Regions from separate parts of the Pseudomonas sp. GW821-FHT07G10 genome, predicted to be linked through region 1. Evidence: riboswitches for the same ligand, from Rfam matches in the RefSeq annotation. Region 1 holds a riboswitch; the other holds the start of a gene.
What was found. Region 1 has a riboswitch for cobalamin ahead of cobW (cobalamin biosynthesis protein CobW). Riboswitches for the same ligand answer to the same signal wherever they lie in the genome.
Positions count from the first base shown of each region.

Region 2: it holds a riboswitch for cobalamin, as region 1 does, so the genes downstream of both, cobO (cob(I)yrinic acid a,c-diamide adenosyltransferase) here and cobW (cobalamin biosynthesis protein CobW) in region 1, are expected to answer to the same signal.

Region 1 is NZ_JBWKQB010000041.1:18,042-33,898, reverse strand. Features, by position in the region: gene cobN (cobaltochelatase subunit CobN) at 1-396, opposite strand, end outside; gene cobW (cobalamin biosynthesis protein CobW) at 400-1,479, opposite strand; cobalamin riboswitch at 1,574-1,787, opposite strand; cobalamin riboswitch at 1,977-2,205, shown strand; gene AC07O1_RS28320 (CbtB domain-containing protein) at 2,306-2,500, shown strand; gene AC07O1_RS28315 (CbtA family protein) at 2,512-3,213, shown strand; gene AC07O1_RS28310 (cobalamin biosynthesis protein) at 3,210-3,623, shown strand; gene cobM (precorrin-4 C(11)-methyltransferase) at 3,705-4,451, shown strand; gene nfuA (Fe-S biogenesis protein NfuA) at 4,655-5,239, opposite strand; gene AC07O1_RS28295 (fatty acid cis/trans isomerase) at 5,340-7,631, opposite strand; gene metH (methionine synthase) at 7,786-11,496, shown strand; gene AC07O1_RS28285 (DUF2970 domain-containing protein) at 11,582-11,800, shown strand; gene AC07O1_RS28280 (ABC transporter substrate-binding protein) at 11,809-12,894, opposite strand; gene AC07O1_RS28275 (nitrite/sulfite reductase) at 13,360-15,018, shown strand; gene AC07O1_RS28270 (DUF934 domain-containing protein) at 15,002-15,496, shown strand; gene sohB (protease SohB) at 15,597-15,857, opposite strand, start outside.
Region 2 is NZ_JBWKQB010000033.1:34,565-50,421, forward strand. Features, by position in the region: gene mazG (nucleoside triphosphate pyrophosphohydrolase) at 1-731, shown strand, start outside; gene AC07O1_RS26240 (DUF2058 domain-containing protein) at 756-1,295, shown strand; gene AC07O1_RS26245 (hypothetical protein) at 1,548-1,727, opposite strand; gene AC07O1_RS26250 (DUF3108 domain-containing protein) at 2,025-2,738, opposite strand; gene purN (phosphoribosylglycinamide formyltransferase) at 2,747-3,397, opposite strand; gene purM (phosphoribosylformylglycinamidine cyclo-ligase) at 3,409-4,467, opposite strand; gene AC07O1_RS26265 (DUF2066 domain-containing protein) at 4,854-5,906, shown strand; gene AC07O1_RS26270 (AI-2E family transporter) at 5,942-7,012, shown strand; gene hda (DnaA regulatory inactivator Hda) at 7,246-7,950, shown strand; gene AC07O1_RS26280 (C40 family peptidase) at 8,164-8,784, shown strand; gene AC07O1_RS26285 (C40 family peptidase) at 8,951-9,484, shown strand; gene AC07O1_RS26290 (class I SAM-dependent methyltransferase) at 9,508-10,170, shown strand; gene AC07O1_RS26295 (hypothetical protein) at 10,278-10,862, opposite strand; cobalamin riboswitch at 11,020-11,255, shown strand; gene cobO (cob(I)yrinic acid a,c-diamide adenosyltransferase) at 11,333-11,944, shown strand; gene AC07O1_RS26305 (cobyrinic acid a,c-diamide synthase CobB) at 11,955-13,337, shown strand; gene bluB (5,6-dimethylbenzimidazole synthase) at 13,334-13,984, shown strand; gene cbiB (adenosylcobinamide-phosphate synthase CbiB) at 13,981-14,889, shown strand; gene cobD (threonine-phosphate decarboxylase CobD) at 14,882-15,857, shown strand, end outside.

The DNA of each region.
Region 1 (15,857 bases):
TTCGGCGACCACCGTGCTCAGGTCGCTCAGTTCCGGGTCGGGACGATCGTCGCCGGGCACCAGAATCAGTTGCACGCCCTTCTCGGCCAGCTGCACCAGACGCTCGATGCCGTAACGCCAATAACCGATCCCGCCGTGCAGCGAGATCAGAATGACTTTGGCGTGACGCAAGACTTCGTCGACGTACAGGTCGACCGAGGCGTGGTTCTGTACCTGCATCGGGTTGGCCAGACGCAGGCTCGGGTAGTCGTCCGGCAATTGCTGCGCGGCTTCGGCGAGCAGCGCCAGGCTGGAATCGCCGCTGCACAGGATCACCAGCTCGGCGGGGGTTTGTCCAAGGTCGGCAATGTTGTCATCCGACACGAAACCGCCGGGCTGGGTCCTGAGCAGGTGCATGGCTCAGGCGCCGAGTGCGGCGCGCAATTGCGCTTCGATCAGAGCGGCATCCAGTTCCTGGCCAATCAGCACCAGGCGCGTTGCACGCGGCTCATCGGCGCGCCAGGCACGGTCGAAATGTCTGTCGAAGCGCGTGCCCACGCCCTGGATCAGCAAGCGCATCGGCTTGTTCGCAACCGCCGCGAAGCCTTTGACCCGCAGAATGCCGTGCTGAACCACCAGCTGGGTCAGGGCATCCAGCAGCAGGCTTTCGTCGGCCTGGGGCAGCTCGATGGAAATGGAATCGAAGGCGTCGTGGTCATGGTCATCATGCCCTTCACTATCGGCATCACCGTCGTGGTGATGGTCGTGGTGGCTGTGACGGCTGTCGATATGCTCTTCGGAACCGGCGCCCAGACCAATCAAAACCTCCAGAGGCAAGCGACCGCTGCTGGCTTCGATGATTTTTACTGCTGGCGGCAGTTCTTCGGCGACTTCCAGGCGCACTTTGGCCAGGTCTTCAGGGCTGATCAGGTCGGCTTTGTTGAGGATCACCAGGTCGGCACTGGCCAGCTGGTCGGCGAACAGTTCGTGCAGCGGTGATTCGTGGTCCAGGTTCGGGTCGAGCTTGCGCTGGGCGTCGACTTGATCCGGGAACGCAGCGAAGGTGCCGGCGGCCACGGCCGGGCTGTCGACCACCGTGATCACTGCATCGACAGTGCAGGCACTGCGGATTTCCGGCCACTGGAAGGCTTGCACCAGCGGTTTGGGCAGCGCCAGGCCAGAGGTTTCGATGAGGATGTGATCCAGGTCGGCACGACGGGCAACCAGCTCGCGCATCACCGGGAAGAACTCTTCCTGAACGGTGCAGCACAGGCAACCGTTGGCCAGTTCATAGACCCGGCCGCTGGCCTCTTCTTCAGTGCAACCGATGGAACATTGCTTGAGAATTTCGCCGTCGATGCCCAGCTCGCCAAATTCGTTGACGATCACCGCGATGCGGCGGCCCTGGGCGTTATCAAGCATATGCCGCAGTAAGGTGGTTTTGCCCGAGCCGAGGAAGCCGGTGACGATGGTGACGGGAAGTTTGGCCAGTGTTTTCATCGGATGCCCTTTGGCAAGGTGGCGGGCATACGGGACGACAACCACACCGATGGGCGCGGAAGATTTCGCCACCGGATCACCCCGCCCGGTTGTAGTGAGAATCTGGTACGAGGCAGGTCTCCTGGCTGACGGCCTGCCGGTCTTTCGACTGGCGATTTCTACGCCTTCCCGCTCGCTCTATGGATAGAGGGTGCAGTGGCATGGCAGAAACGGAACCGTTCACAGTTGCGGGGGCAGCCGCGGCATTGACCGCGTTCCCTTCTTAGCTTCGGCGAGAGTGCCGAAGAACCTCGAAAGCGCAAGGCTACGCATCGCTTGGGGGCGGGTCAATGTCCGGACAGAGATCTATGGTGACTGTGACGACGCCATCGCGAGCAAGCTCGCTCCTACATTCAATCGCGGTCCCCTTGTAGGAGCGAGCTTGCTCGCGATGGAAGCGCCTCGGTCCAACAAGTGAGAAACCTTGCCAATTGACTCTCATCCCCCGCCCATGCTCTCCTACGCAACTTGTTACGGGTGCCCTTCACAGGGTGAAACGGGAAACCGGTGAGTCATGTGCTTTACTCAAAGCCTTGATCAGTCCGGTGCTGCCCCCGCAACGGTAAGCGAGCGAAGAGTCAGATCCACTGTGCCAGCAGTTCGGCATGGGAAGGCGACTCTTGCAGGTGAAGGCGCTGGCCCAAACCCCTCGTGAGCCCGGAGACCGGCCCGCAATACTGAAATAACAAACCCGCGGTGGGCGGGCGCTGTTTGAACCGCTGCGAGCCTGTCTCGCAGGGGTTTTCATGCGCTCGATTCACCCGCTGACACATCAGAGGGAAGCGCCATGTCGATCATCAGCAGCACCCGCCACGCAGGCACCGCCAGCACCACGTCCACCCTGAGCCAACGTCTGATTGCCGCCATCGGCGCATCGATTCTGGGCGCGTGCCTGGTGTATTTCGCCGGTTTCTCGCATATCGAAGCGGTGCACAACGCCGCCCACGACACCCGTCACAGCTCCGCTTTTCCGTGCCATTGAGACCTGCTGACATGATCAAGCGTATTGCGCAAACCGCGGGTTTCACAGGGCTGCTCGCGGCCTTGTTGCTGACCTTGCTGCAAAGCTTCTGGGTCGCGCCGCTGATTCTCCAGGCGGAAACCTATGAAAAGGCCCCGGCCGCCGAAGTTCACGAACACGCTGAAGGCGCCATGGCCGGTCATACCCACGATGCCGAAGCCTGGGAGCCGGAGGACGGCTGGCAGCGCGTGCTCTCGACCACCGGTGGCAATCTGGTGGTGGCCGTCGGTTTCGCCCTGATGCTTGCGGGTCTCTATACCCTGCGCGCTCCGGGTCGCACGTCCGAAGGTTTGCTCTGGGGCCTGGCCGGTTACGCGACCTTCTGCCTGGCACCGACCATGGGCCTGCCGCCGGAGCTGCCCGGCACTGCCGCCGCTGACCTGCTGCAACGGCAGACCTGGTGGGCCGGGACCGCGGCGTCCACCGCTGTCGGCATTGCGCTGATCGTGTTTGGCAAACACTGGCTATTGAAGATTCTCGGCGTGGCAATTCTGGCGGTACCGCACATCATTGGCGCGCCGCAACCGCAGGTGCATTCCAGCCTGGCGCCGGAAGCGCTCGAAGCACAATTCAAAATCGCTTCGCAACTGACCAACGCGGCGTTCTGGCTGGCCCTGGGCCTGATCAGCGCCTGGTTGTTCCGTCGCAAAAGCGAAGGCCAATACCGCGCATGACTGACATCAGCACAGCGCCGACCCTGGTGGTCGGCCTGGGCTGCCAGCGTGGCTGCCCCGCCGCCACGCTACAGGCGTTGCTCGATCAGGCGTTGCAGGCTCACCACATCGATCTGCAAGCGATCCAGGCCCTGGCCAGTATCGACCTGAAACGAGAGGAGCCTGGCCTGCTTGAGCTGGCTGCACAATTGGCATTGCCGCTGACATTCTTCAGCAGTGCGCAACTTGCCGCCTATGAGCCACAACTGAGTCATCGCTCAGAGATCGCCTTTGAACGCACCGGTTGCTATGGCGTGGCCGAAAGCGCTGCGCTGGCACTGGCCGAGCATCTGACGCAAAGCCCGGCCAAACTGCTGATCTCGCGACAGAAATACGCCCAGGCCACCTTTGCATTGGCATCTGCGCCGTAAAATCCCCGATAATCCCCGCCCTTGATCATGAGCAATCTTCATCTGAAGCATTGCCGACACGACTTTGCACAGGAAACAGCCATGACCGTCTACTTTATCGGCGCAGGTCCCGGCGACCCGGAACTGATCACCGTCAAAGGCCAGCGGCTGATCCGCAGTTGCCCGGTCATCATCTATGCCGGCTCGCTGGTGCCCGCTGCCGTGCTGGAAGGCCACCAGGCCGACCAGGTGATCAACAGCGCAGAATTGCACCTGGAGCAGATCATTGAATTGATCAAGACCGCCCATGGCAAAGGTCAGGACGTGGCCCGGGTGCATTCCGGCGATCCGAGCCTGTACGGCGCAATTGGCGAGCAGATTCGCTATTTGCGCGAGTTGAATATTCCCTTTGAAATCATCCCTGGCGTGACGGCAACCGCAGCCTGCGCGGCCCTGCTGGGGGCGGAGCTGACGCTACCGGACGTGTCCCAGAGCGTGATTCTGACCCGCTATGCCGACAAAACGGCGATGCCGGCCGGGGAAGAACTCGGCAGCCTGGCACAGCATGGAGCAACCATGGCGATTCATCTGGGGGTCAATCATCTGGAGAAAATCATCGCCGAACTGGTCCCGCACTATGGCCTGGACTGCCCGATTGCAGTGATTCATCGCGCCACCTGGCCGGATCAGGATTGGGTGGTGGGCACATTGGCTGATATTACTGAAAAGGTTCAGGCAAAGGGATTTCGTCGTACCGCGCTCATCCTGGTGGGTCGGGTGCTGGCCAGCGACAATTTCAGTGAATCGTCGCTGTATCGTGCCGGGCATGCGCATTTGTACAGACCCTGAACATGATCGTTCCCACGCTCGTGCGTGGGAACACCTCAACGGACGCTCTGCGTCAGCTTCTGGGACGCGGAGCGTCCCGGGCTGCATTCCCACGCGGAGCATGGGAACGATCAATACGAGGGCCATGTAATGGCCACCTCAAATCCCAGGCATAAAAAAACGGCGCTCACGGGGCGCCGTTTTTTCTGTTTGCAGCGAACACCTTAGTAGTAGGCGTTTTCTTTCTGCGTATGGTCGGTGACGTCGCGTACACCTTTAAGTTCCGGAATACGCTCAAGCAGTGTGCGCTCGATGCCTTCCTTCAAGGTGACATCAGCCTGGCCGCAGCCCTGGCAACCACCGCCGAATTTCAGCACGGCGATACCGTCTTCAACCACATCGATCAGGCTGACCTGACCGCCGTGGCTGGCCAGCCCCGGGTTGATTTCGGTTTGCAGGTAATAGTTGATGCGCTCGTTCACCGGGCTGTCAGCGTTGACCATCGGAACTTTGGCGTTTGGCGCCTTGATGGTCAGTTGGCCGCCCATACGATCGGTGGCGTAATCAACCACGGCATCGTCCAGAAAGGCTTCGCTGAAGGAATCGATATAAGCGGTGAAGCTTTTGAGCCCCAGCGCGGTATCTTCCGGTTTTTCTTCGCCCGGCTTGCAATAGGCAATACAGGTTTCGGCGTATTGGGTGCCAGGCTGGGTAATAAAGACTCGGATGCCGATTCCCGGGGTGTTCTGCTTGGAAAGCAGATCAGCCAGATAATCGTGGGCAGCATCGGTAATGGTAATAGCGGTCATGGAAACTCCTCGCAGGCTTGGACGCAGTTTACGCCAATCATCGCGCCGGACAAAGTCCTAGTATTTTTGTCGGGAAAGAACCGGCCATCCTCACCATCGATTACAGGTTCTCGTAGCGGTTCATGTCCAGCACGCCCGCTTCCACCGGCTCGGTTGCGCGAATGTACTCGGTCAGGTCATGGAAGTACTGCCAGAACTGTGGATGGCTGCGACGAATCCCCCAGCGATCAACGATTTTCTCGAAGTGATCAGCATCCTTGGCGCTCTCCATTCGCGCAACAAACTCGGGAACCTGCTCGGCCGGGATGTTGAAGATGAAGTTCGGATAGCTGCTGAGTACGCCTGGATAAATCGTCAACGTATCCAACCCGGGTTGATAACGCAGCGCCTCGCCGAGCAGGAACGCCACGTTACTGTGGGCGCGGTTGCGCAGAAGGCTGTAGACCTCACGCTTGCCGCTTTTGGTCTCGATGCGCAGCATCGTGGCCTCTGGCAACTGATCGATGACCCGAAGCCCCGCGGCCGGGCGCGAGACCAGGCGACTCAAGGCCTGTTCGGCGTCTTGCAGGGCCGGATCGATATTCGGCCGTGAGCAATACGCGCCGTCACAGCGATTGATCGGGTCAGGCCTGGCGTTCAAGTCACCGTAGCGCGCCAGCAGTTGGTTGGCGAAATCGCGCTTCGGGTCCTTTTCATCCAGCTTCAGTGCGGTGCGTTTGTCGTTGTCGATGCTTTCATAGTCCAGCCACATCTTGATCTTGCCGCTGCTCTGGTACCAATCGTCGAGATAATCGTCCCGGGAATCGGCCGGCATCAGGCGCAGGAAGTTCTGCTCGGCGCCGTTGCGGATCAGGTCGAAATACAGACGGGTCTGGGCCTGGTGGGAAACGTTTCCGAATACATCGAAATTGACCGCCAACTGATAATACGTGCGTTCCAGCAACGGATAGTCGAACAGCCACATCGTTTGCGGTACGTCACCGATCAAGCCTTTGTTCACCGAGGCGCTGTCGAAGTGGCGGAAAATGCTCAGCAAGGCGTTGTCGTTGCCGGCCCACAGGGTCGACCAGCTCGGTGCTGGCGCATCGGCGTAGGTGTCCCGGCGCAAGGCTTCGTATTCGTTGCGCTTGTCGCGATAATTGTGCCACAGGGTCAAGACACTGCCGACATCATCATTTTGTCCCGGCATCGCCAGCAACGGCGTTGCCTTAGTGCGGTAGTTGCGGTTGGTGATGTACAGGTCATGTTCCGGCGCCTGGAACAACGCCCAGAAGTTGTCGCGGATCACGTCAGTAGCAATCTGCCCTCGGCAGACCGGACCACGGATAAAGGTCCGCACAAGGTATTCGGCATTATCGAGCATGAACTGATAACGCGCTTGCGCCGGAATCGCCTCGAACGTTTCGAACGGATTGGCCCGCCGCTCCGGCCCGTAACCGGGCAACGCATTGACGTGCCAGTTACCGCTGTAGAACAGGGTTTTGACCCGCGCCATTTTCGCCGGGCCCAGGCCAAAGGTGATGTGGGTCTTGTGCACGATCACACCCTGCACCGGCCACAAGCGGTAATAGATCTGAGTACCGGGGTCGTCATTTGGACGACGGGTGGCGATCAGGTCGATCGGCTTCCCCGGCGGCGTACGCGAACGCACCCATTGGAAGAAATGCCCCGGCTCACCGCCCTTGAAATAGATGTGTGCCAGGAACAAATGCTCAAACAGCCATCGAGCGACCAGGCTTTCCCGAGCGCCCGGGGCATTGAGCAGGCTTTCCCACTGAACAATCTGCAACGCCTCCTGGGCACTGGGCGCCAGGCCTTGATCATCGATGGGCGCCCCTGACGCCAACCAGCGTTGCAGGGTCTGGTACTGCTGATCGGTCAGGCCCGTCACCGCCAGCGGCATGCCCTCTTTGGGATGTGCACCGGCATAGCTGTCAAACTCGCCCGGCATTGGGCACATGTTCTCGCGCTCGAGGCCCAAAACGATCTCCTCGGGCAACTTCGCGTTGGGCCGAAGTGGCGTTTTGTGGCCCAGTTCAAGCATTCGCGCCATCAGCGCCGCCTGGCTGCCCTGAGCATCGAGCACTGAATAGAAATCCTTACGCTGCCAGGCCGCCTTGCCAAAGGCGTCGTAGAACAGCCGCGTCGGCCTTGAGGCTTGACTGCGCTGGCCGTTATAGACCGGCATTTTCGTAGCGCCCCGTGCCGCACCCTCCCCACTGCCCAGATTGAGCTGACAGGCGGAGTCATAGCAGGCATGGCAGGCCACGCACTTATCGGTAAAGATCGGTTGAATATCACGGGTATAGGAAATCGCTGGCGCCGGACCTTGCGCTGTGGCGGCGAAACTGAACAGCAGCAAAATACTGCCGATGACAACGCGATAAGACATGTCCCTGGTTCCGGCGATAGAAAAACGTCGCGATTCTACCGGTCTAACCCGGCCACCAACATGAGCGATATTCATGCAAAAGCCTGCCATGCTCTAAAAGCACACAGGTTTGCTATCATCGCCCTTCTTTGTATTGGCCTTTCCAGGTAGTCCTATGTCCGATCGCAGCGCTCGCCTTCAAGCTCTCCATCAAGCCCTCAAAGAGCGCATCCTGATTCTCGATGGCGGCATGGGCACGATGATCCAGAGCTACAAGCTCGAGGAACAGGACTACCGTGGCAAACGCTTCGCTGACTGGCCGAGCGACGTCAAAGGCAACAACGACCTGTTGATTCTTAGCCGCCCGGACGTGATCGGGGCGATCGAGAAGGCGTATCTGGATGCTGGTGCCGACATTCTCGAAACCAACACCTTTAACGCCACCCAAGTGTCCCAGGCCGATTACGGCATGGAAGCGCTGGTCTATGAACTCAACGTAGAGGGCGCGCGTCTGGCGCGCAAGGTGGCCGACGCCAAGACCCTGGAAACCCCGGACAAGCCACGCTTCGTCGCCGGGGTGCTCGGCCCTACCAGCCGTACCTGCTCGTTGTCACCGGACGTGAACAACCCCGGCTACCGCAACGTGACCTTCGACGAACTGGTGGAAAACTACACCGAGGCCACCAAAGGCCTGATCGAAGGCGGCGCCGACCTGATCCTGATCGAAACCATCTTCGACACCTTGAACGCCAAGGCCGCGATCTTCGCCGTGCAGGGCGTGTTCGAAGAGCTGGGTTTCGAACTGCCGATCATGATTTCCGGCACCATCACCGACGCCTCCGGTCGTACCCTGTCCGGTCAGACCACCGAAGCCTTCTGGAACTCCATCAGCCACGCCAAACCGATTTCCGTCGGTCTGAACTGCGCCCTTGGCGCCCGTGAACTGCGGCCGTACCTGGAAGAGCTGTCGGACAAGGCCAACACTTATATTTCCGCCCACCCGAACGCCGGCCTGCCCAACGAGTTCGGTGAATACGATGAACTGCCGGCCGATACCGCGAAAATCATCGAAGAGTTCGCCCAAAGTGGCTTCCTGAATATCGTCGGCGGCTGCTGCGGCACTACCCCCGCGCACATCGAGGCGATCGCCAAAGCGGTGGCCAGCTACGCACCGCGGCCGATTCCGGACATTCCAAAGGCCTGCCGGCTGTCGGGCCTGGAGCCGTTCACCATCAATCGCGAGTCGTTGTTCGTCAACGTCGGCGAGCGGACCAACATCACCGGTTCCGCGCGTTTCGCCCGGCTGATCCGCGAAGACAACTACACCGAAGCGCTGGAAGTCGCCCTGCAGCAGGTCGAGGCCGGCGCGCAGGTGATCGATATCAACATGGACGAGGGCATGCTCGATTCGAAGAAGGCCATGGTGACCTTCCTCAATCTGATCGCCGGTGAGCCGGACATCTCCCGCGTGCCGATCATGATCGACTCCTCCAAGTGGGAAGTCATCGAAGCTGGCCTCAAGTGCATCCAGGGCAAAGGCATCGTCAACTCCATCAGCATGAAGGAAGGTGTCGAACAGTTCATTCATCACGCCAAACTGTGCAAGCGCTACGGCGCTGCAGTGGTGGTGATGGCTTTCGACGAAGCCGGTCAGGCCGACACCGAAGCGCGCAAAAAGGAAATCTGCAAACGCTCCTATGACATCCTGGTCAACGAGGTGGGCTTCCCGCCGGAAGACATCATCTTCGACCCGAACATCTTCGCCATCGCCACCGGCATCGAAGAGCACAACAACTACGCCGTCGACTTCATCAACGCCTGCGCCTATATCCGTGACCACCTGCCCTACGCGCTGACGAGCGGTGGCGTGTCCAACGTGTCGTTCTCGTTCCGTGGCAACAACCCGGTGCGTGAAGCGATCCACTCGGTGTTCCTGCTGCATGCGATCCGCAACGGCCTGAGCATGGGCATCGTCAATGCCGGCCAATTGGAGATCTACGACCAGATCCCGGCCGAGTTGCGCGATGCCGTCGAGGACGTGGTGCTCAACCGCACGCCGGAAGGCACCGACGCCTTGCTGGCCATCGCCGACAAGTACAAGGGCGACGGCAGCGTCAAGGAAGCCGAAACGGGCGAGTGGCGCAGCTGGGACGTCAACAAGCGTCTGGAGCATGCGCTGGTCAAAGGCATTACTACGCACATTGTCGAAGACACCGAAGAATCCCGGCTGTCGTTCGCGCGCCCGATCGAAGTGATCGAGGGCCCGCTGATGTCCGGCATGAACATCGTCGGTGATCTGTTCGGCTCCGGCAAAATGTTCCTGCCACAGGTGGTGAAATCTGCCCGTGTCATGAAGCAGGCCGTTGCCCACCTGATCCCGTTCATCGAGCTGGAAAAAGGCGACAAGCCGCAAGCCAAGGGCAAGATTCTCATGGCCACGGTCAAGGGCGACGTACACGACATCGGCAAAAACATCGTCGGCGTGGTGCTGGGCTGTAATGGCTACGACATCGTCGACCTCGGCGTGATGGTGCCGGCGGAGAAAATCCTCCAGGTGGCCAAAGAACAGAAGTGCGACATCATCGGTCTCTCCGGCCTGATCACCCCGTCGCTGGACGAAATGGTCCACGTCGCCCGCGAAATGCAGCGCCAGGATTTCTATCTGCCGCTGATGATCGGCGGTGCGACCACCTCCAAAGCCCACACCGCGGTGAAGATCGAGCCCAAGTACAGCAACGACGCGGTGGTCTACGTCACCGACGCCTCACGCGCCGTGGGCGTGGCGACCCAGTTGCTGTCCAAAGAATTGAAACCCGGCTTCGTCGAAAAGACCCGCCTGGAATACATCGAAGTCCGCGAGCGCACTGCCAACCGCAGCGCCCGTACCGAACGCTTGAGCTACCCGGTGGCGATCGCCAAGAAGCCGCAGTTCGACTGGAGCAGCTACCAGCCGGTCAAGCCGACCTTCACCGGCGCCAAGGTACTGGACAACATCGACCTCAAGGTTCTGGCCGAATACATCGACTGGACGCCGTTCTTCATCTCCTGGGATCTGGCTGGCAAGTACCCGCGCATCCTCACCGATGAAGTCGTGGGCGAAGCAGCCACCTCGTTATTTGCCGATGCTCAGGAAATGCTCGCCAAGCTGATCGACGAAAAACTCATTAGCGCCCGTGCAGTGTTCGGCTTCTGGCCGGCCAATCAAGTGCAGGACGATGACCTGGAAGTCTACGGCGACGACGGCCAACCATTGGCCAAGCTGCATCATCTGCGCCAGCAGACCATCAAGACCGACGGTAAGCCGAACTTCTCGCTGGCCGACTTCGTCGCACCGAAAGACAGCGGCATCACCGACTATGTCGGCGGTTTTATCACCACCGCCGGGATCGGTGCCGAAGAAGTGGCAAAGGCCTATCAGGACAAGGGCGACGACTACAACTCGATCATGGTCAAGGCACTGGCTGACCGTCTGGCAGAGGCCTGCGCCGAGTGGTTGCACCAGCAGGTGCGCAAAGACTACTGGGGTTATGCCAAGGACGAACAGCTCGATAACGAAGCGCTGATCAAAGAGCAATACAGCGGTATCCGCCCTGCCCCCGGCTACCCGGCCTGCCCGGACCACACCGAAAAAGGCACGTTGTTCAAGCTGCTGGACCCTGCTGCGACAGAACTCAAAGCCGGCCGCAGCGGCGTGTTCCTCACCGAGCACTACGCAATGTTCCCGGCTGCGGCCGTCAGTGGCTGGTACTTCGCCCACCCGCAAGCGCAGTACTTTGCCGTGGGCAAGATCGACAAGGACCAGGTGCAAAGCTACAGCGCGCGCAAGGGTCAGGACTTGAGTGTGAGTGAGCGCTGGTTGGCGCCTAACCTGGGATACGACAACTGACCACACCCTGTGGCGAGGGAAGCTCCCTCGCCACACCATCCCTGGACGTCTATGCTCTCTTCACGCAACCCGTGTCGAGGGATTTATGGACGATCCAGCCAAGAACAAGCCACCGACCTTCTGGCAGATGCTGCAAAGTGTGATGGCCGCTGCATTCGGCGTGCAAAGCGGGAAGAATCGCGCCCGGGATTTCACTCACGGCAAACCCAGTCACTTCGTGATACTGGGTATTCTGTTCACGGCGGTCTTCGCGCTGACGCTGTTCGGTATCGTGAAACTGGTCTTGCATTTGGCGGGTGTTTGAAGCGCTGGTCAGCGCATCAATAGTTGCAGGCTGAACGGATAGCGGTATGAGGACGGCTTGCCTTGTGCCGAGAGTGCGCGAAAGTCGACTTTGTAATCCGCGGTTTGCTTGAGTCCCAATAAACGCTGCGCCTGCTGCCGGTCGATCAGCTGCAGCAAAGGCACTTGTCGGGTCCGACCACCGTGGCGGGCGATATCGATCCCCCGGGCGTGGTCATGCAACAGCACCATGGCCCAGCCGCCGAGGGTGAAATGCCCGGCGACCAGTGCACTCAGACGACCATCGACACGCGCCTGCAACACCTCTGGCGAACTGTTGACCGCGCTGAACAACACATCTTTCCCAGGCAGGCCTCCCACCTCCTCCAACGCCTTCATCGCCCCCATGGCCATTTGGTCGTTCGCCGACCATATCAATGCAGTCTGCGGATAGCGCTTGAGCAGTTGCCTGGCCTGTTCATAGGCTCGCTCACGACTCCACTCGCCATACACCAACTGACGCAATCGCACTTCAGGATGCTCAGCCAGGGCCCGCCGCAGGCCCTGCTCACGCAACTGTGCAGCCGGGGTGATTTTTATCCCGGAGAACGCCAACAGATCGATGGTCTGGCCTGACGCCACAGGACCGTGCTGACGGATCAACTCCTTGAGCATCAGGTAACCGGCGTCATCATCATTGCTCAGCATGCCGCCAATCCAGTCGGGATACTTGCTGCCGTGCTCACCTAACAGCTTGAGCTGGTCGGGCGTCAGGCCACTATTGACGATAAACAGCTTCACGCCGCTACCCTGGGACAGGCGCAGGATTTCCGGAGCGACATATTGCTCGTTGACGAACACCAGATAATCCGGACGATTAGGCCCTTGAAGGGCTTCACGAGCCTGCTTGAGATTGGTCTCGGGCACTCGCTCGGCATAGAGAATTTGCAGGTCCATGCCAAGATCCTTGGCCGCAGCCTGCATGAATTGCGAATAGCTGACCCAGAACGTTTCCGTGCTGATTCCCGGATTCAGGAACAACACTGACTCCGCCTGCGCAGCAGGCCCGAAAACCGTGCCAAGCGCCAGCAACACACCACAGAGGAACTTCAACATGGTCATCCGAGCCCCGGAAATTAGCCGCGCATTATAGCTGGCAAAATGCTGGCAAACTGCGCTTCATTGCCGTTTTTGTCCGACAATCGTCGGTTCAGGGCCCGGACAGGTCGCTTATTGATGGCTGACCCAGAACACTGCGGTCGATACCACCAGGATGATCAGAAAAAAAATCGCCCACGCGTCGACACTGCTGTCGCTTTTCCTTGCTTTGGTTGGGTTGCTCATTGCATCGCCTCTTGTCGGTTTTATCGGTGATTGCATAAAGACTCGAGCACAGTTAAGTCCAGTATTCCCCGCACCACAAATGGGGGTAAGACAATAGTTAATCTCATTAGTCGTTTTGGTTCTTTGCATATACTCAAACATCACTTTTGCGCATAACTGCAAACTGGTATCGTGCCTCGGCTCCGTTGGGAGTGCGCGGCCGTGCGCGCAGATTTGCAGCCTGAGAACAGGACACCTATGTACGTATATGACGAGTACGATCAGCGGATCATCGAGGACCGCGTCAAGCAGTTCCGTGATCAGACCCGACGCTATCTGGCAGGCGAGCTGAGCGAAGAAGAATTCCGCCCCCTGCGCCTGCAAAATGGTCTTTATATCCAACGCTTCGCCCCGATGCTGCGGGTCGCCGTGCCCTATGGCCAACTGACTTCGCGCCAGGCGCGAATGATGGCCAGAATCGCTCGCGACTATGACAAGGGCTATGCCCACATCAGCACCCGGCAGAACGTGCAGTTCAACTGGCCGGCGCTGGAAGACATCCCGGATATCCTGGCTGAATTGGCAACCGTGCAGATGCACGCCATTCAAACCAGCGGTAACTGCCTGCGCAACGTCACCACCGACCAGTTCGCCGGTGTCGCTGCCGATGAATTGATCGATCCGCGCCCATGGTGCGAGATCGTTCGTCAGTGGACGACGTTCCACCCTGAATTCGCCTACCTGCCGCGCAAGTTCAAGATTGCCATCAACGGTTCGACCTCGGACCGCGCGGCCATTGAAGTCCACGATATCGGCCTTGAGCCGGTGCACAACGCCGCTGGCGAGCTGGGCTTCCGGGTGCTGGTGGGTGGCGGTCTGGGCCGGACGCCGGTGGTCGGCGCCTTCATCAATGAGTTCCTGCCGTGGCAAGACCTGTTGAGCTACCTCGACGCCATTTTGCGTGTTTACAACCGCTACGGCCGTCGTGACAACAAGTACAAGGCCCGGATCAAGATTCTGGTCAAGGCACTGACACCTGAAGTGTTCGCCGAAAAAGTCGATGCGGAAATGGCCCACCTTCGCGGCGGCCAAACCACGTTGACCGACGCCGAAGTGCATCGTGTCGCCAAGCACTTCGTCGACCCGGACTACAAAGCCCTGGTCGACCAGACCGAAGAGCTGGCCGAACTCGACAAACAGCATCCAGGTTTCGCCCGCTGGCGTACCCGCAACACCCTGGCGCACAAAAAGCCGGGTTATGTTGCCGTGACCCTGTCGCTGAAACCGACCGGCGTTGCCCCTGGCGATGTGACAGACAAGCAGCTGGACGCGATTGCAGATCTGGCCGACCGCTACAGCTTCGGTCAACTGCGCACCTCCCACGAGCAGAACATCATTCTCGCCGACGTCGAACAGAGCCAGTTGTTCGCCATGTGGGGCGAGTTGCGCGAGCACGGTTTCGCCACGCCGAACATCGGCCTGTTGACCGACATCATCTGCTGCCCGGGCGGTGACTTCTGCTCCCTGGCCAACGCCAAGTCGATCCCTATCGCCGAATCGATCCAGCGTCGTTTCGACGATCTGGACTACCTGTTCGATATCGGTGAGCTGGACCTGAACATTTCCGGCTGCATGAACGCCTGCGGTCACCACCACGTCGGCCATATTGGCATTCTCGGGGTGGACAAGAAAGGCGAAGAGTTCTACCAGGTCTCCCTCGGTGGCAGCGCCAGCCGCGATGCCAGCCTGGGCAAGATCCTCGGCCCATCCTTCGCCCAGGATGCAATGCCTGACGTGATCGAGAAGTTGATCGACGTGTACGTCGAACAACGTACTCCAGACGAGCGCTTCATCGACACTTACCAACGTATCGGCATTGACCTCTTCAAGGAGCGCGTCTATGCAACGAATAATTAAGAACAACGAGGTCGTCGACGAAACCTGGCACTTGCTGCCCAAGGACGCGACCCTCGACGGCATTTCCAACTGCGACGACCTGATCGTCCCGCTGGCCCTGTGGCGTGACCACGCTCACGCCCTCAAGGCCCGTGACGGCGGCCTGGGTGTCTGGCTGGACGCGGATGAAGAAGCCGAGGAAATCGGCGACGACATCACAGACTTCCAGGTGATTGCCCTGAACTTTCCGGCCTTCACCGACGGCCGCAACTACTCCAACGCTCGCCTGCTGCGTGATCGTTATGGCTACAAGGGTGAACTGCGGGCTATCGGCGACGTGCTGCGTGACCAGCTGTTCTACCTGCACCGTTGCGGCTTCGATGCCTACGCCTTGCGCGCAGACAAAGACCCGTACGAAGCCCTGGAAAGCCTCAAGGACTTCTCGGTGACCTATCAGGCCGCCACCGACGAACCGCTGCCGCTGTTCCGTCGACGCTAAACGACAGGCAAAAACAAAAAGCCCTGAAACCGGACATCCAGGTTTCAGGGCTTTTTTGTGTCTGATTAGTCCGCTCCTACAGGGGAAGCAGCAAGGCGACTTACCAGAACCGCTGCTGCGTCAAACGACTCCACCAGCTCAACAACACACGATCGATCGAACCGCTCGCCGCCAGCCCCACGCGCTCTTGCAGGCTTTTGCGTTCGGCGTAGTGCAGGTGGTACAGCTCGGCGCCCTTGGCGCGTTCGGAGAGGTATTCGTCGCTGGTCTTCAGTTCGTCAACCAGTTGTTTGTCCAGTGCTGCAACACCCAGCCAGACTTCGCCAGTCGCCACTTCGTCGATGGCCAGTTGCGGGCGGTA
Region 2 (15,857 bases), on a different contig from region 1:
ACACCCTGGAAGAGGCCTATGAGGTTGCTGACGCCATCGAGCGCGGTGACTTCGATCACCTCCAGGGCGAGCTGGGCGATTTGTTGTTTCAGGTGGTTTATTACAGTCAGTTGGCCCGGGAAGAGGGGCGCTTCGAATTTGATGGCGTTGTCGACAGCATCACCCGCAAATTGATTCGGCGTCACCCCCATGTGTTTCCGACCGGCGATCTTTATGCGCCACTGGATGTCCCGCGGCTCGACGAAGACCAGGTCAAGCAGCGTTGGGAAGAGATCAAGGCCGAGGAGCGGGCTGAGAAGTCCCATGCCCCGGAGCAGTTGTCCTTGCTCGATGATGTGCCTGGCGCGTTGCCTGCGCTATCCCGCGCGGCGAAATTGCAGAAGCGTGCGGCTCAGGTTGGTTTCGACTGGCCCGACGCCTTGCCGGTGATCGACAAGGTCCGTGAGGAGCTCGATGAAGTGCTCGAGGCCATGGCCGATAACGACGCTGCGGCCATCGCCGATGAAGTCGGCGATCTGCTGTTTGTCGTGGTGAATCTGGCCCGGCACCTCAAGGTCGATCCGGAAACTGCCTTGCGTGGCGCCAACATCAAGTTCGAGCGACGTTTCCGATTTATCGAACAGGCATTGCGCGACACCCACCGTCCCATAGAAGATTGCACCCTCGAAGAGTTGGACGCCTTGTGGGGCGAAGCCAAACGTCAGGAAAAGAATTTGCCCAGCTGCGGCTGAGCCGTTGCCTAAGTGAGTAAGTACATGAGCCTTTCCCTTCGCGACCAGCTGCTCAAAGCAGGGCTGGTCAACCAAAAGCAGGCCAAACAGGTCGGCAAAGACAAGCAGAAACAACAGCGTTTGGCCCACAAGGGTCAGATTGAACTTGACGACTCGCAGCAGCGTGCAGCCCAGGAGGCTATGGCCGAGAAGGTCAAGCGCGACCAGGAGCTCAATCGTCAGCAGCAGGAAAAGGCCGAGCAGAAAGCCCGTGCCGCGCAGATCAAGCAATTGATCGAGGTTTCGCGCCTGCCGAAGCTGACCACCGAGGACTACTACAACTTCGTCGACGACAAAAAGGTCAAGCGCCTGTCGGTCAACACCCTGATGCGCAACAAGCTCAGCAGCGGTTCGTTGGCCATCGTCCACCATGCCGGCGGTTATGAAGTCATTCCCCGTGAGGCGGCGCTGAAGATCCAGGAGCGCGATCCTCGTCGTATCGTCCAGCTCAATACCCAGACTGAAGAAGTGGATGCGGATGATCCGTACGCGGCCTACCAGATCCCTGACGACCTGATGTGGTAAGCCCCACGGCTTGACGACAAACCCCGCTCATTGGCGTAATGCCGTTCAGTTAAGCGAATGTGGTCCACTGTAGGAGCGAGCTTGCTCGCGATGGTCGTTAACGATAACGCGTGTTTACTGGCTAAACGCGGCGCACTTAAGTCCATCGTCGGAACGCCGCCCGGAGCAAGCTCGCTCCTACAACTTCCTTAACTGAACAACATTACGCTCATTGGCGGGGTTTGTGGTTTTCCAGGCCTGTCATTTCATCGATCAGGCGTCGCGTTGCTGTTCCAGGTTTTCCAGTTCGGCCTTATAGCGGTGGGCGTCGCTCTCGGAGTGGAACATCCCCACCAGCATGTCTTGTTGATGCACGTCCCAGATCCGGATACCGGCGGCCAGGCCTTCGTGGGACATATGCGAATCGTCGCGTTCAGTTACTTTTACAGTCATCTGCGGGCTCCAATTTCTATTGATCTGCAGCAAGGCATCTGCAGGCCTTGGTTATATTATTTCTTAGCTTGCTAAGTAAATACCTCAGACTGGTAACGGTCTTGTGCAAAAAATGAAACAGTCCCGCAGCCCGCGAAAGACGCGACATCCGGTCGCAGGCCTCCGGCTTTTCTGACAAAGTTTTCATCACCGACGGCATTGTTATCGTAGGCGTCCCCCTGCTCCTGCGGGGCCTTTGCAAAAACTGCAGGCGAAAAAAAGCCCCGCATTCGCGAGGCTTATTCACTTCGATCCGGATCAGCTGCCTTTGACAGCCTTGCCATCGACCGTACCGTCCTGGAGCATGATGTTGTACTCCTTGCCGTCGGTCTCGACCTGGCGCAGGGCTACCAGAATGTAGCCCCAATCCTTGGCGAACCACATTTCGGTTATGCGCTTGTTCTGTGTCGGGTCGCGGACGCGTTCGACCTTGATCGCATCGACCGAACCTGCCTTGGTCTGGACTTTCTCAGAGCCGATCACGCGGAAGTCGTAGGTGTCTGTGTCTTCACCTTCGACCACCTGATAGCTCATGCTTTTTTTGCCGGCTGCTACATCGCGCTGCAAGGCCAGTTGATAAGTGGACTTGTCCAGCATGCCTGTGTTGAGCGGGACCTTGACCGGGTCGCCGCGATCAGTACCGGTGACCATCTTGGTGGTCCAGTCGAAGTCCAGATTGACCTTCTTGGCTTTGCCCAGACCGCCGCGTTCGAAGCGATATGACTGGGGCAGCAAGGCGTCCTTGTCCAGCTTCAGGGTGCTTTCCTCGGTCAGGCTGGCGACCAGCATGGAGGCCTTGAAATTCAAGGTCCAGGAGCCGTTGGCATTTTTCGACAGGCTGCGTTCGGCCGAACCGCTCATGGGGAGTTGCTTCCAGTCGGCGGTATAACTGGCGGAGAAAGGTTGAAGGTCCGCTGCCTGCACAACAGGCAGGGCGAGCAGAGCACAAGCGAAGAGCAGGGCACGACGCATAAAATCTCCTAGATTCGAATCAAGTGGCCGCTGGCCGCAAGTAACTGACCATCCAATAATGCACCATGTTCACCAAGCGTTAACCGACCTTCGGCAAACCAGCGCACTGCCATCGGGTAAATCCGGTGCTCCTGGACGTGGACTCGTTGCGCCAGACTCTGCGGCGAGTCGTCTAACTCTACCGGGATCACTGCCTGTACGACCAGTGGCCCGCCATCGAGTTCCTCGGTTACGAAATGCACGCTGCAGCCGTGCTCGGTGTCACCGGCCTCCAGCGCTCGCTGATGAGTGTTCAACCCTTTGTATTTGGGTAGCAGCGATGGGTGGATATTCAGCAGGCGGCCCTGGTAATGACGAACGAAATCGGCACTGAGGATGCGCATGAATCCGGCAAGGACGACGAGCTTGGGTTTAAAAGCGTCGATCAATTCGATCAAGGCGGCATCGAAGGCCTCACGACCTTCGAAAGCCTTGTGATCGAGAGAGCGGGTTTCGATACCCGCTTCTCTGGCACGTTGCAGGCCGTAGGCGTCGGCGCGGTTGGAAATCACCGCGCGGATGCGGACCGGGTTGTCCCCGGCCAGACTGTTGTCGATCAGAGCCTGCAAGTTGCTGCCGGTGCCGGAAAGCAGCACCACTACATCACAGGTGGTCGGCATCTGCTCGCGCATTAGTGAGCCTTGAGGTTTTTCAGCTCGACCTGTGCAGCGCCTTCGGCGGCGGCAGCGATCTGGCCGATGACCCACGGTTGCTCGCCTGCTTCACGCAGTACGTTGAGGGCCGTTTCAACGTGCTCCTGAGCCACGCAGATCACCATGCCAACGCCGCAGTTCAGCACGCGGTGCATTTCCACTTCGTCAACGTTGCCTTTCTCTTGCAGCCAGTCGAAGACAGCCGGGCGCTGCCAGCTGGCGACATCGACCACGGCCTGAGCGCCTTCAGGTAGAACGCGCGGGATGTTGTCGAGCAGGCCGCCACCGGTGATGTGGGCCATGGCTTTGACTGCGCCAGTGTCTTTGATCAGCTTGAGCAGGGGCTTTACGTAGATACGGGTCGGGGCCATCAGCAGGTCGGTCAGAGGTTTGCCGTCGAGCTGGATGTTTTCGATGTCTGCACCGGACACTTCGATGATCTTGCGGATCAGCGAGTAGCCGTTGGAGTGCGGGCCGGAAGACGGCAGGGCGAGCAGGGCATCGCCAGCGGCGACTTTCGAACCGTCGATGATTTCGGATTTTTCCACGACGCCGACGCAGAAACCGGCCAGGTCGTAGTCTTCACCTTCGTACATGCCCGGCATTTCAGCGGTTTCACCGCCGACCAGCGAGCAGCCGGACAACTCGCAACCTGCGCCGATACCGGTCACGACCTGGGTAGCGGTCTCGACATTCAGTTTGCCGGTGGCGTAGTAGTCGAGGAAGAACAGCGGTTCTGCGCCGCACACCACCAGATCGTTGACGCACATGGCGACCAGGTCGATGCCGATGCTGTCATGTTTATTCAGGTTCAACGCCAGACGCAGCTTGGTGCCGACGCCGTCGGTGCCGGAGACCAGAACCGGCTGTTTGTAGCCTGCCGGGATTTCGCAGAGGGCGCCAAAACCGCCCAGGCCGCCCATGACTTCCGGGCGCGCAGTGCGCTTGGCGACGCTCTTGATGCGTTCGACCAATGCTTCACCGGCGTCGATGTCTACACCGGCGTCCTTGTAGCTCAGGGAGGGTTGCTTGCTCATGATCCAGGCCTTTAGGGGGGATTCAGGGATATCGACCGAGTCCAGTGAGACCACTGAAAAAACCAATGCGCGATTGCCGCGCGAGTATTTCAGGGTGCCCAGCTGTTGCCGGTCTGCGAAGGCGCGCGATTTTATCAGGCTTGAGGGGCAGCGGCCATCCTCGGGCCGACGGGTAGGGACATATCGCGTTAAAAAAAGCTGTTATTGCTCGTGTTGGTAGCCTCGCTCGCAGCTGTATAAGGTATAGCCTTTAACCAGCTATCGTTATGACAGTGCAAAAACTTCCATCGGTCGTATGAATGTTTTGCGCAGGCGTGTGGTCACAGCCTTGCTCAATCGTGTTCATGCGGTCTGTTCCAGCCGCTTTTTTCCGTCGGGAATCTTCCATGCGTCTGTGTAAATTTCTATTTGTGGGTTGTTTGTCATTTGTCAGTCTGGCGAGTCATGCCGAAGCCCTTAGTGGTCTCTATCAAGTGCGCGAACCCGTCAGCGGTCAGACCCCGCAAGAGCGCGATCAAGCCACGCAAAAGGCTTTGGAGACTCTGGTGTTGCGCTTGACCGGTGATGCCAAAGCCGCGCAGGGCCCGGGGCTGGCGGCTATTCGCAAGGATCCGCAGCAGATCATCAGCCAATACGGCTATGACGCCGGGCCTCCTGAAAGCTTGAAAGTCGATTTCGATCCGGTCAGCACTGATCGCGCATTGCGTCAGGCAGGGTTGGCATTGTGGGGTAGCAATCGTCCGTCGATTCTCATTTGGTGGCTGAACGATTCGACCGAGGGCTCCAGCCTGGTGGGCGACGGCCAGGCCAGCGCCGAGCCGCTGCGCCGAGCAGCCCAGCACCGCGGTTTGCCACTGCGTTTGCCGTTGGGGGATCTGAGTGAGCAGATCGTCGGCACCGCACCGATTCTTGAAGGGACCGACCCGGCGCCGCTGTATGCAGCTTCGCAACGCTACGCCGCTGACGCCTTGCTGGCGGTACATGCCCGTCAGGAGGGTGGGCAGTGGCAGGCCAAATGGCGTCTGTGGCTAGGCGATCAGCGTGAACAGGGCAGTGTGCAGGGCGCCGATACCGCAGCTCTGGCCGATGCCGTTTTGCTGGCCGTCAGTCAGAAGCTGGCACCACGCTTCGTCGCCAGGCCGGGAGCGTCGACCGAGCAGCTGCTGGAGGTGCAAGGCATGACCCTGGAGCGCTACGCGGCGCTTGGGCATTTACTTGAGCCGTTTGGCGCGCAAGTGCAGCGTGTCGAGGGTGACAGAGTCATTTATCGGGTCAATGGCAGCGCCGAGCAATTGCGAGCGCAATTGGGGTTGGCGAAGCTGCAAGAGGTTCCCGCAGGTGTGTCGGTGGCGCCGGTAGCATCTGCTCAGCCAGCGATCGAAGGCACAGCGCCGGTTAGTGCTCCGGCACCAACCGCGCAACTGCGTTTCCGCTGGTAAGTTTTTCTTTCCTTATATAGAAGCTGGAGTGGTTCATGGCTGATACGCGTCGTTGGGTGTGGCTGGGTGGGGTCATCCTGCTGTGCGCGTTTGTGTATCTATTGCATCCGATCCTCTCACCGTTCCTGGTGGCGCTGCTGCTGGCCTATCTGTTCGACCCTCTGGTGGATCGGCTGGAAAAGCTCGGCCTCTCGCGAACCTGGGGCGTGGTGGCAGTGTTCGCGCTATTCACCTTGATCGTCATGACGTTGTTGCTGGTTCTTGTGCCCATGCTGGCCAAGCAGTTGTTCCGGCTGTATGAGCTGGCACCGCAAATGCTCGATTGGTTGCAGCACACGGCGATGCCTTGGGTGCAGTCGAAACTGGGGCTTGCAGAAGGTTTCTGGAAGTTCGACAAGGTCAAGGCTGCGATCAGTGAGCATATGGGGCAGACCACCGACATTGTCGGTGTGGTACTGAGTCAGGCAACGGCCTCCGGCCTGGCGTTGATCGCCTGGCTGGCTAACCTGGTGTTGATCCCGGTGGTCAGTTTCTACCTCCTTCGGGACTGGGATCTGATGATGGCCAGGATCCGTAGCCTGCTACCTCGCAATCGTGAAGAGCGTGCGGTGTCATTGGCAGGAGAGTGCCACGAAGTACTTGGGGCATTTGTTCGCGGTCAGTTGCTGGTGATGCTGGCCTTGGGTGTGATCTATGCAGCGGGCTTGATGCTGGTCGGGCTGGAGCTCGGGCTGTTGATCGGTCTGATTGCCGGCCTGGCGGCCATCGTGCCATACATGGGGTTTGTGATCGGGATTGGCGCGGCGTTGATCGTCGGGTTGTTTCAGTTTGGTGGTGACCTGTATTCGATGATTGGCATTGTCGCGGTGTTCATGGTCGGTCAGGCGTTGGAAGGCATGGTGCTAACGCCGTTGTTGGTGGGGGACCGGATAGGCTTGCACCCGGTGGCGGTGATCTTTGCGATCATGGCTGGCGGTGAGCTGTTTGGATTCACCGGGATCCTGCTGGCGTTGCCGGTGGCAGCGGTGATCATGGTGCTGGTGCGCCATGTGCATGATTTGTATAAAGATTCTGGCATGTACAGTGGTGTGGAAGATTCTGATTGAGATGCGCTGTCGATTAAGCGCCCAAGGCTGCCCGGCTCATTGCCGGGCAGGCCTGTAGGGTGTTCATGGCTGTCACATCCGCCGTCAAACAAACCCCGTCGGTACCCGTAAATTAACGCAAACCTTTGATTTTGCTTATGGTCTGCTGCATTGTGCGCCCGGCGTCACGGGTATAAACTTTGCAAACTTTACACAGAGGCCACTAACGGTTCGTTTGGAACTGTTCAGTCAGCATGAAACCGATTCAGCTGCCCCTAGGTGTGCGTCTGCGTGATGACGCCACCTTTATCAACTACTACCCAGGCGCCAATGCCGCTGCACTCGGCTATGTCGAGCGGCTTTGCGAAGCCGACGCCGGCTGGACCGAAAGCCTGATCTATCTCTGGGGCAAGGATGGCGTCGGGCGTACGCACTTGCTGCAAGCCGCTTGCTTGCGTTTTGAGCAAATGGGCGAGCCGGCGGTGTACTTGCCGCTGGCAGAGTTGCTGGATCGCGGTATCGAAATTCTCGACAACCTTGAGCAATACGAGCTGGTCTGTCTGGATGATCTGCAGGCGGTGGCGGGGCGAGCGGACTGGGAAGAGGCGCTGTTCCATCTGTTCAACCGTTTGCGTGACAGTGGTCGGCGTCTGCTGATCGCCGCTTCAACCTCTCCACGTGAATTGCCGGTGAAGCTGGCGGACTTGAAATCACGCTTGACCCTGGCGTTGATTTTCCAGATGCGTCCACTGTCCGATGAAGACAAGCTGCGAGCTCTGCAATTGCGTGCTTCGCGTCGTGGTCTGCACCTGACCGATGAGGTCGGGCACTTTATCCTCACTCGCGGCACTCGCAGCATGAGTGCGTTGTTCGAGCTGCTGGAACGTCTCGATCAGGCTTCGTTGCAGGCGCAACGCAAGTTGACCATTCCCTTCCTTAAAGAAACCCTGGGCTGGTAAAACCGCAGTCTGTAGCGCTTTTTTGGCACTTTCAAGGCGCCAGAAAACCCGCGCCAAGGATGCTTCCAGGGCGCGCGAGCGTTTATATTGGGCTTAAGGCCTTAGATGTAAACGAGAAACCGATAAGTCACATTTACATCGATTGAATTTGCAAATGAGGATGATAGAAGGCATAGTCGCGGCTTCTTTATATCTTCAGCCACGGTCGTGCCCATGCTAAAGCGCTTCGCACCCCTCGTGCCTCTCGCACTCGTCACCCTGTTGTTTGGTTGCGCTGCTCACTCCCCGGTGTCGCAACAGCAAGAACAACAGTTTAAAAATTCTGTTACTGCCCAGTCTTCCGCTGCTTACCGGGAAGAACTGGCGACTGAAAAAGAACTGGCCGACTTCGCCGGCAGCAAGCCGTACCAGCTGCCAGTTTTGGCCGACAGCATCCTTGAGCGTGGTATGTCTCTGATCGGTACCCGCTACCGTTTCGGTGGCACCTCCGAGGATGGCTTCGATTGCAGCGGCTTCATCGGTTATCTGTTCCGTGAAGAGGCGGGCATGAATTTGCCGCGCTCCACTCGCGAGATGATCAACGTTGACGCACCGCTGGTCGCTCGCAACAACCTCAAGCCCGGTGATCTGCTGTTCTTCAGCACCAATGGTCGCCGTGGCCGTGTCAGTCACGCGGGGATCTACCTGGGTGATGACCAGTTCATCCACTCCAGCAGCCGTCGTAGCGGTGGTGTTCGAGTCGATAACCTGGGCGACAGCTACTGGAGCAAGACCTTCATCGAAGCCAAGCGCGCACTCGCCATGGCCCCGACCACGGTCACTGCTCGCAAGTAATCAATCTTTTTGTAAGGTTAAGTTAAAGTCTTACTTGAAGTTTGACGCGTAGCCGCTAGAATCCTGACCTATTGTTGATAACCTAACCGCGCAAGCCCTGCTTACGCGGTTTTGTTTTCAGCCTCACGGCAGAGAAAGCCGCATCCAGATCAGGATTGTTCTGCATATGTCGACGTCGGCCCGCCTCGCCCTTCTCGTTTTCGCGGCACTGCTTAGTGCATGCGCCAGCCATACTCCGCCGCCAGCTCCGGTGGTTCGGCCTCCTGTTTTCGCATCCCCTCAAACCTATTCGCCTGCCGCTGAAGACGTGCTTTTCCGTGCGTTGGGCCTGGTGGGTACGCCTTATCGTTGGGGGGGTAATACGCCGGATTCGGGTTTTGATTGCAGTGGCCTGATCGGCTATGTCTATCGCGATGCAGCTGGCATCACTCTACCGCGTTCGACCCGCGAGATGATCGGCATGCGCGCTCAGGATGTCGACCAGAATGCACTGCAAACCGGCGATCTGGTATTTTTCGCCACCAATGGCGGCTCGCAAGTCAGTCACGCCGGGATCTATGTCGGCGAAGGCCGGTTTGTTCACGCGCCGGCCACTGGCGGAACGGTTAAGCTGGACAGTCTGTCCAAAACCTATTGGCAGAAAGCCTATCTAAGCGCCAAGCGGGTATTGCAGCCTGAGCATCTGGCGCGCAACCCTTAGGTCGCACCTTTGCAGAGGTTGTCATGACCGCTCGCACTCTCAATCTCGACGATTCCCTCTACAGCTATCTGCTGGATGTTTCCCTGCGCGAAACGCCGTTGTTGCGCCGCTTGCGTGACGAAACCCAGGCCTTGCCCATGGCCCGCTGGCAGGTGGCGCCCGAGCAGGGTCAGTTCCTCGCGTTGTTGGTCAAGCTGACCGGCGCCAGGCGTTTGCTGGAAGTCGGTACTTTCACCGGCTACAGCGCCTTGTGCATGGCCGCAGCCTTGCCGGATGACGGTACCTTGATTTGCTGTGATATCCCGGGTGATTACAACGCCACTGCACGCCGTTACTGGCAGGAGGCGGGTGTGGCGCAGCGAATTGATTTGCGTCTGGCGCCTGCACTGGAAACCCTGGCGCAGATCGAGCAGCAAGGGCAGGGTGGTCGTTTCGACTTGATCTTCATCGATGCTGACAAAGCCAACTATCCAGCCTATCTGGAGAGTGCCTTGCGTCTGCTGCGAAGTGGCGGTCTGGCGATTTTCGATAACACGCTGTGGAGCGGGCGGGTGCTTGAGGTGAATCCTGATAGTGAAGACACTCGAGCCATCCAGGCATTGAACCGCGCCTTGAAGGATGACTTGCGTGTCGACTTGTCACTGTTGCCGTTAGGCGATGGCCTGACGTTGTGCCGCAAACTGTAGGAGCACCGCTTGCTGGCAGTGGCGAGTTGCGGCTTGAGCATGCTGGTTCCCCTATGAGTGCACCGATGTAACCATAGAGAGGCGAAGCTGCCCGGTGGTTCAGCGTTTCAGCCGCGGGCTTCTTTGAATAGCACAGCGACGCCCGGATGATAGTTGCCTGCTTCATTGCGCAACTTGTGATAGGGGTAAGGAAAGTACCAGGCCACGGCGCAGGTATGTTCCTTTTGCAGATCGTCGACCATGTCCTGGAGTTCTTCGGGGGTGGCGCTGTGTTGGGGTTTGTGTGGCGCTACGAACAGGCAGCCGAGCTTCAGATCGCTGGCGTAGCTGATCTTCCTGGCATCGCTCACGGCGTCGAGCAGCGCTTGAGTGAGGTTCAGGTCATTGACCCGTGGCCAGCGCTGGGTGGCCTGGATGTAGACCCGTTCCTCATTGGTGGCGATGTAGAGGTCGGCACGTCCATTGCGGTCGCCGTCTTCCTGCTGTTTTCTCGTCGGGGTCTGTTCCAGTGTCACCATTTCCGACATCCAGGCGGCAGCCGAGAGCAGCCCAAGGTTGGCGTGTTCATCAAACCAATAAGGGGATTCGTTATCACCGCGTACCTGGATGTAGCGATCGATACATTCAAACCAGCGCTCCAGCACTGGGCGCAGGAATTCCAGCTTCGGATTGCTGATGATCATGCCTTGCATGTTGCCCACCTTTATTTTTGTGATGTTAGTGTTGTGGCTATTTGATATCACTGCTTTCAGTGTGGCACAAGATTGGCGTCAGTTTATTGAACGACGGCACATAATATCGCGGGCGAACGCCCCGGGTTTAATTGACGCTCCACCCCCAACCCTCTAACCTTCGCGACTTGTTTCAGGTGCTCTGTGACCCAAGGTCGACAGAGTGAAACAGGGAAGCCGGTGAGTGTGCGTTCTTTAACAGAACGGACAGCGATCCCGGCGCTGCCCCCGCAACGGTAAATGAGTCAAGGCTGCGCTTTTGGCCACTGTGTCGACTGTCGATACGGGAAGGCGTGCAGCTCGGCAGCGATGCCCCTCATGAGCCCGGAGACCGGCCTGATCCATCCAGCGGCATCACGGTGGGCGATGCCAGGCTTATGCCGTCTATTTCTATTCCTGCCCCCCCGTTATCGTTCCAACGGAGAGCTGCCATGACTGAATCCCCCGATCGTGACGAACGCCATCTGGCGCGTATGTTGCGCAAAAAAGCCGTGATCGACGAGCGTATTGCCAACTCGCCGAACGAGTGCGGGCTGCTGTTGGTCCTGACCGGCAACGGCAAAGGCAAGAGCAGTTCTGCCTTCGGCATGCTTGCACGGGCCATGGGCCACGGAATGAAATGCGGCGTGGTGCAGTTCATCAAGGGTCGCAACAGCACCGGGGAGGAGCTGTTCTTTCGACGCTTTCCCGAGCAAGTACGCTTTCACGTCATGGGCGAAGGCTTCACCTGGGAAACCCAGGATCGCCAGCGTGACATCGCCGCAGCCGAAGCGGCCTGGGAAGTGTCCCGTGAACTGCTGCGTGACCCGGCCATTGGCCTGGTGGTGCTTGACGAGCTGAATATCGCCCTCAAGCACGGTTATCTCGACCTGGACCTGGTTCTCAGCGATTTGCAGGCTCGCCCGCCAATGCAGCACGTGCTGGTAACCGGCCGCGGCGCCAAGCCCGAAATGATTGATCTGGCCGACACGGTTACCGAAATGGGCGTGCTCAAACATGCGTTCCAGGCCGGGATCAAAGCGCAAAAGGGCATTGAGCTGTGAGTATTGAAGCATGAGTGATGCACGTCATTGTCCGGCGGTATTGATCGCCGCACCGGCTTCCGGTCAGGGCAAGACCACCGTGACCGCCGCGCTGGCCCGCTTGCATCGCAATCAGGGGCGCAAGGTCCGGGTATTCAAGTGCGGTCCGGACTTTCTCGACCCAATGATTCTCGAGCGCGCCAGCGGCGCGCCGGTGTATCAATTGGACATGTGGATGGTCGGCGAACAAGAAAGCCGTCGACTGCTGTGGGAAGCGGCGGGCGAGGCTGACCTGATCCTGATCGAAGGCGTCATGGGTCTGTTCGACGGTACGCCGTCCAGCGCCGATTTGGCGCGGCACTTCGGCGTGCCGGTGCTCGCCGTGATCGACGGTACGGCCATGGCCCAGACGTTCGGTGCCCTGGCCTTGGGGCTGGCGCGCTATCAGGCGGACTTGCCGTTTGCCGGCGTTCTGGCCAACCGGGTTGGCACGTTGCGCCACGCGCAATTGCTCGAAGGCAGCCTGACCGAAGGCCTGCGCTGGTATGGCGCGCTGTCTCGCGAAACCGGGATCGAACTGCCGAGCCGCCACCTGGGCCTGGTGCAGGCCAGCGAACTGAATGATCTGGATCTGCGCCTCGACGCGGCGGCCGAAGCCTTGGCCAGCAGTTGTGAAGTGGCGTTGCCGCCGGCAGTCGGGTTCGCTGCGCCTGAGGTTGTCGTCGCCGAGCCATTATTGGCCGGTGTGCGGATTGCCGTGGCTCGCGATGAGGCATTTGCTTTCACCTACGGGGCGAGCCTGGACCTGCTACGGGCGATGGGCGCCGAGTTGCTGTTCTTTTCGCCGATCCATGATCGCGAACTGCCCGAGGCTGACAGCTTGTACCTGCCGGGCGGCTACCCGGAATTGCATCATGTTGCGCTGGCGGAAAACGCCACGATGCTGGCTGCGATCCGCGCGCACCACGCGGCCGACAAGCCGTTGCTGGCCGAGTGTGGCGGCATGTTGTATCTGCTCGACTCCCTGACCGATGTCGACGGTCAGCGCGCCGAACTGGTGGGGTTGCTCGCCGGCGAAGCGGTGATGCAAAAGCGTCTCGCGGCGTTGGCCTTGCAGGCGGTTGATCTGCCAGAGGGCTCATTGCGCGGCCACACCTATCATCACTCGCTGACCAGTACAGCGCTTGAGCCGATAGCCCGGGGCCTGAGCCCTAACGGTGGGCGTGGCGCCGAAGCGGTCTACCGTGACGGTCGAATGACCGCTTCCTATGTGCACTTCTATTTCCCTTCCAATCCCTCTGCGGTGGCCGCACTTTTTGCGCCTGGCTCGCAAACCGCTATCGCGAGCAAGCTCGCTCCCACACTAGATCGTGTACTTCCTGTAGGAGCGAGCTTGCTCGCGAAGAGGCCATGACCGACAACGCCTTTAGTCCGGCCGAACGTGAGGCTGTTTATCGCGTGATCGGCGAACGCCGCGACATGCGTCACTTTGCTGGCGGCACCGTTGAGCCCGAACTGCTCAGGCGTCTGCTCGAGGCCGCCCATCAAGCTCCAAGTGTGGGCCTGATGCAGCCGTGGCGGTTTATCCGCATCACCGACCGCCCGTTGCGCAGCAAAATTCAGCAACTGGTCGAAGAAGAACGTGTACGCACTGCCGAGGCCTTGGGCGAACGCTCCGACGACTTCATGAAATTGAAAGTCGAAGGCATCAACGATTGCGCTGAAGTGCTGGTCGCCGCGCTGATGGACGATCGCGAGCGGCATATCTTTGGGCGCCGGACCTTGCCGGAGATGGACATGGCGTCGTTGTCCTGTGCCATTCAGAATCTCTGGCTGGCGTCCCGCGCCGAAGGCTTGGGGATGGGCTGGGTGTCGCTGTTCGAGCCCCAGGCGCTGGCCGACTTGCTGGGTCTGCCGGCCGGGGCCAAACCGCTGGCGGTATTGTGCCTGGGTCCGGTCACGGCGTTTTATCCGGCCCCCATGTTGGTGCTTGAAGGCTGGGCGCAGCCGCGCCCGCTGAGTGAATTGCTGTATGAGAATTATTGGGGAGTGAGTCAATGAGTGTGGCGTTGTTGAGTGCCGCCGCGGTCGCGCTGGATGCGCTGCTGGGCGAACCCAGGCGCTGGCATCCGCTGGTGGCGTTCGGCCGTTTTGCCGATCGCATCGAGCAACGTTTCAACTCCGGCGGTCGTGGCTGGCGCAGTCACGGCGTCACCGCCTGGGTCCTGGCGGTGTTGCCGCTGACTCTATTGGTGACCGCCTTTGCCTGGCTGCCGTATATCGGTTGGCTGGTCGAGATCCTCGCGTTGTATTGCGCCCTTGGCTTGCGCAGCCTTGGCGAGCATGTCAAGCCGGTCGCTCAGGCTCTGCGCAGCGATGACCTGGAGCAAGCACGACGTCGAGTGGGCTATCTGGTCAGCCGTCAGACCAGTGAGCTTGATTCCACGGAAGTCGCCCGGGCCGCCACTGAGTCGGTGTTGGAAAACGGTAGCGATGCGGTGTTCGCTGCGTTGTTCTGGTTTGCCGTCGCCGGCGCACCGGGCGTGGTGCTATATCGCCTGAGCAATACGCTGGACGCGATGTGGGGCTATCGCAATGAACGCTTCGAACGCTTTGGCTGGGCGGCGGCGAAGATCGACGATGCTCTTAACTATATTCCTGCTCGCCTGGTTGCCCTGACCTACGCGCTCTTGGGCAAGACCCGTCTGGCGCTGAAGTGCTGGCGGACTCAGGGACCCACCTGGGACAGCCCGAACGCAGGTCCGGTAATGGCAGCGGGCGCGGGGGCCTTGGGCGTTGAGTTGGGCGGGGCAGCGATCTACCACGGTGAACTGCACCAGCGTCCGCAACTGGGTGAGGGCGTGCCGGCTGATGCCAACTCCATCGACCGTGGCTGGCAACTGGTGCAGCGCGGGGTGTGGTTATGGTTGCTGATTTTCTGCGTGGGAGCTGAGCTCTATGCTTGAGCACGGCGGACGGTTGCGCAAGGCCGCGCTGCAATACGGCATTGCCGAAGCGGATTGGCTGGACCTGTCCAGTGGCCTTGCGCCTTGGCCGTGGCCGGTACCGCAGATCCCTCTGCGGGCCTGGGCGCGTTTGCCGGAAACCGATGATGGTCTTGAGCAAGCCGCCTGCGATTACTACGGCGCGACTCAAGTGCTACCGGTTCCGGGCTCGCAAGCGGCGATCCAGTTGCTGCCGCGATTACGCCGTGCCGGCAAGGTTGGCGTGCTCTCGCCCTGTTACGCCGAGCATGCCGAGGCATGGCGCCGCTGCGGCTACATCGTGCGTGAGGTGCTGGAGCAGGAAGTAGACTTCTTTCTCGACCACCTTGACGTGCTGGTGGTGGTCAACCCGAATAACCCCACCGGCCTGAGCCTGACCCCGGATCGGTTACTCGACTGGCATGCTCGACTGGCGCAACGCGGCGGCTGGCTGGTGGTCGATGAAGCGTTCATGGACAACACACCGCAGCTCAGTCTGGCCGTTCATGCCAATCAGGTCGGGTTGATCGTTTTGCGATCATTCGGCAAGTTTTTCGGTTTGGCCGGTGTACGTCTGGGCTTCGTGCTGGCCGAGCGCAAACTGCTCAAATTGCTCGCCGAACAGGTCGGACCCTGGGCGGTCAGTGGGCCGACACGGGTGTTGGGGCAGGTTTGCCTGCGCGATACGGTGGGGCATGCCCGGCAACGTCTGCGCAGCGAAGAAGCCAGTCAACGGTTGACGCAAGTGCTTGAGCACCATGGATTCAAGCCACAGGGCGGCTGCGCCTTGTTCCAATGGCTGGTCACTGAGCGCGCTGAGCATCTGCACGCATTCATGGCTCAACGCGGCATTCTGTTGCGGCTGTTTACCCACAACAGCAGCCTGCGTTTCGGCTTGCCGGCCGATGAAGCCGATTGGCTGCGCCTCGATCAAGCGTTAGAGGCCTACA